3 regions of the Streptomyces sp. NBC_01498 genome follow, and region 3 is predicted to be linked to each of the others. Evidence: riboswitches for the same ligand, from Rfam matches in the RefSeq annotation. Region 3 holds a riboswitch; each other region holds the start of a gene.
The links. Region 3 has a riboswitch for cobalamin ahead of OG875_RS08975 (ribonucleoside-diphosphate reductase subunit alpha). Riboswitches for the same ligand answer to the same signal wherever they lie in the genome.
Positions count from the first base shown of each region.

Region 1: another riboswitch for cobalamin. It lies ahead of OG875_RS24825 (cobalamin biosynthesis protein); the one in region 3 lies ahead of OG875_RS08975 (ribonucleoside-diphosphate reductase subunit alpha).
Region 2: another riboswitch for cobalamin. It lies ahead of metE (5-methyltetrahydropteroyltriglutamate--homocysteine S-methyltransferase); the one in region 3 lies ahead of OG875_RS08975 (ribonucleoside-diphosphate reductase subunit alpha).

Region 1 covers NZ_CP109598.1:5,831,407-5,834,606, reverse strand. The annotation lists gene OG875_RS24835 (inorganic phosphate transporter) at 1-1,186, shown strand, start outside; gene OG875_RS24830 (hypothetical protein) at 1,318-1,584, shown strand; adenosylcobalamin (AdoCbl) riboswitch at 1,814-1,910, shown strand; gene OG875_RS24825 (cobalamin biosynthesis protein) at 2,043-3,053, shown strand; gene OG875_RS24820 (cobyric acid synthase) at 3,050-3,200, shown strand, end outside.
Region 2 covers NZ_CP109598.1:3,097,318-3,100,517, forward strand. The annotation lists gene OG875_RS13085 (glycoside hydrolase family 3 protein) at 1-741, opposite strand, end outside; gene OG875_RS13090 (hypothetical protein) at 776-1,237, shown strand; cobalamin riboswitch at 1,278-1,507, shown strand; gene metE (5-methyltetrahydropteroyltriglutamate--homocysteine S-methyltransferase) at 1,680-3,200, shown strand, end outside.
Region 3 covers NZ_CP109598.1:2,172,385-2,175,584, forward strand. The annotation lists gene OG875_RS08960 (carbon starvation CstA family protein) at 1-723, shown strand, start outside; gene OG875_RS08965 (YbdD/YjiX family protein) at 720-926, shown strand; gene OG875_RS08970 (GNAT family N-acetyltransferase) at 1,077-1,613, shown strand; adenosylcobalamin-variant (AdoCbl-variant) riboswitch at 1,702-1,801, shown strand; gene OG875_RS08975 (ribonucleoside-diphosphate reductase subunit alpha) at 1,962-3,200, shown strand, end outside.

The DNA.
Region 1 (3,200 bases), 3.7 Mb from region 3:
GACCATCTCGACCGGCGCCCTGAAACCCAAGACCGCGGTGGCGATGTCCGCCGTGCTCAATCTCGTCGGCGCGTTCCTGTCGGTCGAGGTCGCCAAGACCATCTCCGGCGGGCTCATCAACGAACAGGGCATCAGAACCGAAGTGATCTTCGCGGCGCTCGTCGGCGCCATCCTGTGGAATCTGTTCACCTGGCTGCTCGGACTGCCGTCCAGCTCCTCCCACGCTCTCTTCGGCGGTCTCATCGGCGCCACGCTGATGTCCGTCGGCCCCTCGGGTGTCGACGGCGGCGTCGTGGTGACCAAGGTCCTGCTCCCGGCGCTCGCCGCCCCGCTGGTGGCCGGTCTGGCCGCGATGCTCGCCACCCGGCTGACGTACCGCATCGGCCGCGGCACGGACGAGAAGGACACGGCGAAGGGTTACCGGGCCGGCCAGATCGCGTCCGCCGGTCTCGTCTCCCTCGCGCACGGCACCAACGACGCGCAGAAGACGATGGGTGTCATCACCCTGGCCCTGGTCACCGGCGGTGTTCTCGCGCCCGGTTCCAACCCGCCGATGTGGGTCATCGTCTCCGCCGGTGTCGCGATCGCCCTCGGCACCTACCTCGGCGGCTGGCGCATCATCCGCACCATGGGCAAGGGGCTGACGGACCTCCGGCCGCAGCAGGGCTTCGCCGCCCAGACCAGCGCGGCGACCGTCATCCTGGCCTCGTCCCACCTGGGCTTCTCGCTCTCCACCACGCAGTCGTGCTCCGGAGCCGTGATGGGCGCCGGGCTCGGCCGCAAGGGCGGGGTGGTCCGCTGGTCGACCGCGACCCGGATGTTCATCGCCTGGGGGCTGACCCTGCCGGCCGCCGGTCTGGTCGCGGCGGGTGCCGAGTTCCTGACCGGTCAGGGCCCGTGGGGCATCGCGGTCACCGCCGCGCTGCTCGTCGCGCTGTCGGCGGTCATCTGGTTCGCCTCGCGCCGCCAGCCCGTCGACCACACCAATGTCAACGAGACGGACGGGGCCGCCGGGGCGGACGAGCCGATGGGTGTCGTGACCGCCGCCGTCGCGGCCGTCTCCCCGCCGCCCGTGGGCGGTCCGGCGTCGGACCTCCTCGCCGCCACCATTCCGGCACCGGTACCCGCACCGGCGGGTGCGGAGGCCGGGGACCCCGCCGAACCGGCGCGGCCCGCGGCGGTCTGACCCCGGCACCCGCCCGGCACCGGCCGCCGCCCACCGGACCACACCTGCCGGACGACATCCGCTCCGGTACCGACGGCCCGACATCGACGGCCGGACATCGACGGCCCGACGAAGCGAAGGACACTTTCCGTATGAACATCGACTGGGCGGCGCTCGGCTCCGTCTTCGGCGTCAGTCTTGTGACCACCGTCGCGCTGGTGGGCCTGTTCACCCTCGGCATCGTGGGGCTCTCCAAGGGCGCCTCCGCCGCGCGGGGCCCGGCGTCGGCGGCCACCGCCACGGGGTCCGGCTCCGGTTCCGTTTCCGGTTCCGTGACCCTGGCGCGCACCGGCGCGTACGTCTGCTTCGCCCTGTGCCTGGCGGCCGTGTCGTACGGGATCTACGTGATCGTCGCCTGACACGGCGGGCGTACGCGTACGCGGAACGCACACGAGGGAGGGGACGGCCCGTACGGGTCGTCCCCTCCCTCGTCGCTGTTCTCCCCTCTCCCCTTGTTCCCTGGCTGTCCCCTGACTGTCCCCTGACGGGTCGTGCCCTCTCGTGTGGGCCTCAGCACACCGCCCCGTCGCAGGTCACAGCCTGGTTGACGGGGGTTCCCACGCGTGGTGGACTGCCGAGGCCACTACGGCGACAGCGAGAGGAAGCCCGGTGCGAATCCGGCGCGGTCCCGCCACTGTGACGGGAGACAGCCATGTCTCCCGGAGTCAGGAACTCTCGTCGCCGCATCACGTCGAACCGGGGCGCGGACCCTGAGTGAGGACATATCGCCATGCCCGGCCGCGGTTCAACTGTCCTGTCCAGAGCGGTGAGTACGAGACCTCCGCGCGTGTGCCGAGGCGTGTCGGCGGGCTGAGCGATGCGTGCCGAGCACACGGCGGGCCGTCGACGACCGGCCCCGGGAAGCGTTTTCGCGTACGGCGCCGCCGCCGGTCTGCTCGCCGACCGGCTTCTCGGCGATCCCCGGCGCGGCCATCCGGTCGCCGCCTTCGGGCGGGTCGCGGGCGCCGTCGAGCGCCGACTGTGGCACGACCACCGGGGCTGGGGCGCGCTCCACACCGTGGTGTGCGCCGGGGGTACGGCCGGGGTGGCCGCGCTCGTGGCGCGCGGCCTGCGGGGCCGTACCGGCGCGTCCGTGGCCCTGACCGCCGCCGTCACCTGGACCGTGCTGGGCGGTACGTCGCTGGGGCGCGAGGCGCGCGCCGTCGGCGGGGCGCTCGCGGCCGGGGACACCGGGGCCGCGCGGAAGCGGCTGCCGCACCTGTGCGGGCGGGACCCGGAGGCCCTGGACGAGGGGCAGATCGCACGCGCCGTCGTGGAGTCCGTCGCCGAGAACACCTCGGACGCCGTCGTGGGGGCCCTGGTGTGGGGCGCGTTCGGCGGGGTGCCGGGGTTGGCCGCGTTCCGCGCCGTCAACACCCTGGACGCCATGGTGGGGCACCGGTCGCCGCGCCATCTGCGGTTCGGCTGGGCCTCGGCACGGCTGGACGACGTGGCCGGCTGGCCCGGCGCCCGGCTGACGGCGCTGCTGGCGGCCGTGGCGGGCGGGGCGCCCGCGCGGACACTGCGGGTGCTGCGCCGGGACGCGGGCCGCCATCCGAGCCCCAACGCGGGCCCCGTGGAGGCGTCGTTCGCGGGCGCGCTGGGCGTACGGCTCGGCGGCACCCTCGCGTACGGCGGACGGGTCGAGCACCGGCCGGTGCTCAATGGCGGCGGGCGGCCGGTGGAGGTCGCCGACATCGAACGGGCGGTACGGCTGTCGCACCGGGTCGGTGTGCTGGCCCTCGCGGTCTGTGCCGCCGGACGGCTGCTGGCCGGAGCGGCCGGACGCGGCCTCCGCGGCAACCTCCTCAAGAGGAGGGCCCGATGAGCGGGCGGCGCGGCGGTGGGCTGCTCGTCGCGGGCACCACGTCCGACGCCGGGAAGAGCGTCGTCACGGCGGGCATCTGCCGCTGGCTGGTGCGCCGGGGCGTGAAGGTGGCGCCCTTCAAGGGGCAGAACATGTCGCTGAACTCGT
Region 2 (3,200 bases), 920 kb from region 3:
CATCTCGATGCCGTCGGTCACCACCAGCCCGTCGAAGCCCAGCTCACCGCGGAGCAGGTCCACGAGGATGCGGGGGCTGAGGGTGGCGGGCAGTTCGGGGTCGTACGCGGAGGCGAGCAGGTGCGCGGTCATCACCACGCGTACGCCCGCCTCCATCGCCGCGACGAACGGCGGCAGCGCGACGGCGGCGATCTCCTCCGCGCTCGCCGAGACGCGCGGCAGCCCGTGGTGGGAGTCGACCGAGGTGTCGCCGTGGCCGGGGAAGTGCTTGGCGCAGGCGGCGACGCCCGCCGACTGGAGCCCGCGCACCCAGGCGGCGGTGTGCCGGGCGACGACGTCCGTACGGGCGCCGAAGGAACGGGCGCCGATCACCGGGTTGAGGGGGTTGGAGTTGACGTCGGCGCTGGGCGCGTAGTTGAGGGAGATCCCGGCGGCGTGGAGTTCACGCCCGATGTCACGGGCGACGGATTCGGTCAGCTCCACGTCGTCCACGGCGCCGAGGGCGAGATTGCCCGGCCGGGAGGCGCCCGTCCAGGCTTCGAGCCGGGTCACGTCGCCGGCTTCCTCGTCGATGGCGATGACGAGGTCGCGGTTCTCGGCCCGCAGTTCGGCGGTGAGGCGGGCGACCTGTTCGGGGTCGACGATGTTCCGGCCGAAGAGGACGACGGAGGTGAGGCCGTCGGCGATGGCCCGGCGGACCCAGTCGGGCACGGTCGTGCCCACGAATCCGGGCTGGAGCACGGCCCCCGCGAGACGCGTGAGCTGCCGATGGCGAGTGCTCGCGGGACTGCTCACGGGACTGCTCACGGGACTGCTCACGAGATTGCCCACGGGCCCGGCCCCGCCGCCCCCGCCCCCACCGCCGGTAGTCGAGCTGCTCGCCGATCCGCCCGTCGGCCCGCTCGACCGACTACTCGTCGCGCCGCCGGTCGTTGCGCTGCTCGTCGCCGCGCTGCTCGTCGTCGCACTGCTGGTCACGCTGCTCGTCGCCGCGCTGCTCGTCGTCGCACTGCTGGTCACGCTGCTCGTCGCCTCGCTCGTCAGGCTGCTCGTGCGGCTGCTCGGCTCCATGCGGTTCCTCCGAAGGCGCATCGCTCGGCGGCCGGCCGGGAACCGCTCGGGGACTTGGTACAGGCCAATCGGATGTTGGCTTAGACCAATAGGGGTGTCAAGGAGGTATCGGACTCTCGCGCTGTACGAACTCGACCAGGAAGCTGGCGGTTTGAACCGTCCATGAATGTCTCGTGACGGTTCGAGGGAGCCGGCGGGCAACCGCTAGGCTGGTTGGCGCAGCTGGTTCGTCCCCGTCCTTCCGGGCGGGTACGTCGTAAGAGGGAACCCGGTGGGAATCCGGGACTGCCCCGCAGCGGTGAGTGGGAACGACCGCCGTCATGAGCACTGGGTCCGGCCGGACCTGGGAAGCGACGGCCAGTAGGTGCCCCGTACGCGACACGCGATACGGGACGTGCCCGCGAGTCCGAAGACCTGCCCGTTGCCCGCGCGCGACCGATCGCGCGCGGAGATCCCGGTGACCTCGTGGGCGGGTCGGCGTACATATCGGTCGGGCGTTCGTACCTACGCGTACGGAACGGGCCCGTCCGGTTCTGTACCCCTTCGTGTCTCCGATCCGTCGCCCGTCGCGCCGGGATCGCAGAGGACCACTCGCGAAGGAGAGTTCCGTGACAGACGAGTCAACGACCGCGGCGGCACGCGCCACCGTGTACGGCTACCCCCGCCAGGGTGCCGGCCGCGAACTGAAGAAGGCCGTCGAGCGCTACTGGAAGGGCGCCATGAGCGCCGCCACCCTGCGGGAGACCGCCGCCGGGCTGCGCAGGGCGAACTGGGAGCAGCTCACCGCCGACGGCGTCCACGAGGTGCCGACCGGCGACTTCTCGTACTACGACCACGTCCTGGACACCAGCGTGATGGTCGGCGCGATCCCGGAACGGCACCGCGCGGCGACCACGGCCGACACGCGGAAAAGCACGCGGGAAGATGCGCGGGAAGGCACGCGGGAAGGCGCCGGGGACGACACCGGGAAGGACACCCGGGACGCCGCGCTGGAGGGCTACTTCGCGATGGCGCGCGGCACCCGTGACGTGGCGCCGCTGGAGATGACCAAGTGGTTCGACACGAACTACCACTACCTGGTCCCCGAGCTCGGCCCCGACACCGTCTTCACCGCCGACTCCACCCGGCAGGTCGCCGAGCTGACGGAGGCCCTCGCCCTCGGCCTCACCGCCCGGCCCGTACTGCTCGGCCCCGTCACCTACCTGCTGCTGGCCAAGCCCGCCCCCGGCGTCGCCGAGGGCTTCGAACCGCTGACCCTCCTCGACCGGCTCCTCCCGGTGTACGCGGAGATCCTCGCCGATCTGCGCGCGGCGGGCGCCGACTGGGTACAGCTCGACGAGCCCGCCCTCGTGCAGGACCGCACCCCGGCGGAACTGGCCGCCGCCGCCCGCGCCTACCACGACCTGGGCGGCGCCACCGACCGGCCGAAACTGCTGGTGGCCTCCTACTTCGACCGCCTCGGCGACGCCCTTCCGGTGCTCGCCAAATCCCCCGTCGAGGGCCTGGCTCTTGACTTCACCGGCCCGGCCGCCGCCAACCTCGACGGTCTCGCGGCGGTCGGCGGAGTGCCCGGCAAGCGGCTGGTCGCCGGTGTGGTCGACGGCCGCAACATCTGGATCAACGACCTGACGAAGTCCCTCGCCACCCTCGGCACGCTGCTGGGCCTCGCCGGCCACGTCGATGTCGCCCCGTCCTGCTCCCTGCTGCACGTCCCCATCGACGCGGGCGCAGAGCGGGACATCGACCCGGAGATCGCCCGCTGGCTCGCCTTCGCCCGCCAGAAGAGCACCGAGGTCGCCACCCTGGCCCGTGCCCTGGCCGGGGGCACCGGCGCGATCGCCGCCGAACTGGCCGCCAACCGCGCCGCTCTCGCGTCTCGCGCGAACTCCCCCCTGACCCGCGACCCGGCCGTGCGCGCCCGCGCGGCGGCCGTCACCGACGCGGACGCGCGCCGTTCGCAGCCGTACGAGGAACGGACCGCCGCCCAGCGGGCGCATCTGGGGCTGCCGCCGCTGCCCACGACCACCATCGGGTCCTTCCCGCAGACCACGGAGCTGCGCACCGCCCGCGCGGACCTGCGCGCCGGGCGGATCGGCACCGCCGCGTACGAGGACCGGATCAAGGAGGAG
Region 3 (3,200 bases):
ATCCTGACGACGGTGGACGCGGGCACGCGGGTGGGGCGCTTCATGCTCCAGGACATGCTCGGCAACGTGTACAAGCCGATGCGCCAGGTCAGCTGGAAGCCCGGCGTCTGGTTCGCCAGCGCCGTGGTGGTCGGCGCGTGGGGCTACTTCCTCTGGGTCGGGGTGCACGACCCGCTGGGCGGCATCAACCAGCTCTTCCCGCTGTTCGGCATCGCGAACCAGCTGCTGGCGGCGGTGGCGCTGGCCGTCTGTACGACGCTGCTGGTGAAGTCGGGACGGCTGAAATGGGCCTGGGTGACGGCGGTCCCGCTCGCCTGGGACGCGGCGGTCACGCTCACCGCGAGCTGGCAGAAAATCTTCTCCGACGATCCGAAGGTCGGCTTCTTCACCCAGCGCGACGTGTACCTGACGGGCATCGAGAACGGCGAGGTGATCCCGCCCGCCAAGACGATGGACGACATGCACACGGTCGTCACCAACTCCACGGTGGACGGCGTCCTCTGCGCGCTCTTCGCGATCCTGATCATCGTCGTGATCGCGGACGCGGGCCGGGTCTGCTACCGGGCGATCCGCCACCCCGAGAGCGTGAAGCTCTCGGAGACGCCGTACGTGAAGTCCGAACTGGTCGCGCCGGCGGGCATGTTCGCGACCCCGGAGGAGAAGGCGGAACTGGCGGCGGCGGAGGCCCGCACGAAGGCACCCAGCGGGGCGGGCGCGTCATGACGCCGGCGGCGAAGGTACGCCACGCGGTGGGCCGGGTCCGCTGGTACGTACGGGAGCTGACGGGCGAGTCCGCGTACGACCACTACGTGGCGCACACCCGCGCCTGTGACCCCACGGCGGAGCCGATGACCCGGCGCGCCTTCGAACGGAGCCGCACGGACGCCCGGGAGGCGGACCCGAGGGAAGGGTTCCGCTGCTGCTGAGCGAGCCGGTGAGGGGCCGCCGTCTCCCGACGAGGGGACGGCGGCCCTTCGCCGTTGATCGCCGCGCACCATGCAGCCGTGCAAGGTGCTTCCGACGACAGCGGCGACCTCCGACAACGCCCCTCTCGTCCCGTGTCGCACACTGCTGTCATGAAACAGGTGATACAGCCGGAGACCGGCTTTCTGATACGGGCGGCCGAGGCCGCCGAGCATGGCCTTCTCGGGGAGATCACCGCGCGGGCCTATCTGGACGACGGGCTGCTGGACTTCGGGGAGGACGACCCGTATCTGGCGAGCCTGCGGGACGTCGCCGCGCGCGCCGCCGGGGCCGAGGTGCTCGTGGCCGCCGGGGCGGACGGGGAAGTGCTCGGCGGGGTGACGTACGCCGCCGGCGGGACCGCGTGGGCCAATGTGGCCGGGGCGGGCGAGGCCGAGTTCCGCATGCTGGCCGTGGCGTCCGCCGCCCGGGGCCGGGGTGTCGGCAAGGCGCTGGTGCTGGCCTGTGTGGAGCGCGCGCGGGCCACCGAGGGGTGTGTACGGGTGCGGCTGTCGACCCACGAGAAGATGCGGGCCGCCCACCGGATCTACGAGCGGCTGGGCTTCGTACGGACCCCGGAACGGGACTGGGCACCGTACGAGGAGCTCGCGCCGCTGCTCACCTACCGCCTGGAAATCCAAGGCCCGTAGGGGCTCTTTCCGGGCAAGGCGAAACACCTCTGACACAACATGTGGGGGGTGCCGCTCCCCACGGGCCCCACATGTATGCTCAAGTCTGCTGTCGCCGCAGGAGAATCCGGTGCAAATCCGGAACTGTCCCGCAACGGTGTGCTGTGGTGCGCTTTGCCGCGCCCGCGAGTCCGAGCACCTGCCGACGGCGCATCCGGTTCGACCGAGCCGGGTGCCGAGACGTCCGGGCCTCGAGGTTGGGCCGGTGACGCCGCGCCGCGCGCTGCCCGCATCCGGGACGGCGTACGCGGGCGCGCGCCGCCGTGCCCCTTCTCTCCTGACCCAGAGCCGAGCGAGGGAGAGCACCACGTGACCATCGCGCCAGCCGATCCGGCTTCAGCGATCGCCGACCGGGGACAGGAAGAGCGGGGACAGGAAGAGCGGGTCCAGGCAGAGCGGGAACGGGACCAGCCGGGACGGGGCACCGCCGCTGCGTCCGGCGGGGCGGCCCACGAGACCGCCGACGCGCCCGGCACGGGCCTGCTGCGGACCCTCACCGGCCTCACCGCCGACCTGCCCGACACCGACCCCGGCAAGGTCGCCGCCGCCGCTCTCCGGGGTCGTAACGCCGCCTCCGACGAGGCCGAGCTGCGGCAGCTCGCCACCGAGGCCGCCGCCGGGCTGATCTCCGAGGACCCCGCTTACTCCCGCCTCGCCGCCCGTCTCCTCACCCGCACCATCGCGGACGAGGCCGCCGGCCAGGGCGCCGTGTCGTTCTCGTCCTCGATCGCCGTGGGCCACGCGGAGGGCCTGATCGCCGACCGTACGGCCGCGTTCGTCACACGCCACGCCGCCCGCCTCGACGCGCTGATCGACCCCGCCGCCGACGACCGCTTCGGCTACTTCGGCCTGCGCACGCTGTTCAGCCGCTATCTGCTGCGGCACCCGATCACCCGCGATGTCATCGAGACGCCGCAGTACTTCATGCTGCGTGTCGCCTCCGGGCTGGCCAAGGACGACTCCCCGGCCGCCGTGGACGAGGTCGCCGCGCTGTACGGCCTGATGAGCCGGCTCGACTACCTCCCCTCCTCCCCCACCCTCTTCAACTCCGGCACCCGCCATCCCCAGATGTCGTCCTGCTATCTGCTGGACTCCCCGCTGGACGAGCTGGACTCGATCTACGACCGCTACCACCAGGTGGCCCGCCTCTCGAAGCACGCGGGCGGCATCGGCCTCTCGTACTCCCGTATCCGCGCGCGTGGTTCGCTGATCCGGGGCACCAACGGGCACTCCAACGGCATCGTGCCGTTCCTGCGCACGCTGGACTCCTCGGTCGCCGCCGTCAACCAGGGCGGCCGGCGCAAGGGGGCGGCCTGCGTCTATCTGGAGACGTGGCACGCGGACATCGAGGAGTTCCTGGAGCTGCGCGACAACACCGGGGAGGAGGCGCGCCGTACGCACAATCTGAACCTCGCGCACTGGATCCCCGACGAGTTCATGCGCCGGGTCGACACGGACGGCGACTGGTCGCTCTTCTCCCCCTCGGACGTGCCCGAACTGGTCGACCTGTGGGGCGACGACTTCGACGCCGCCTACCGCGCCGCCGAG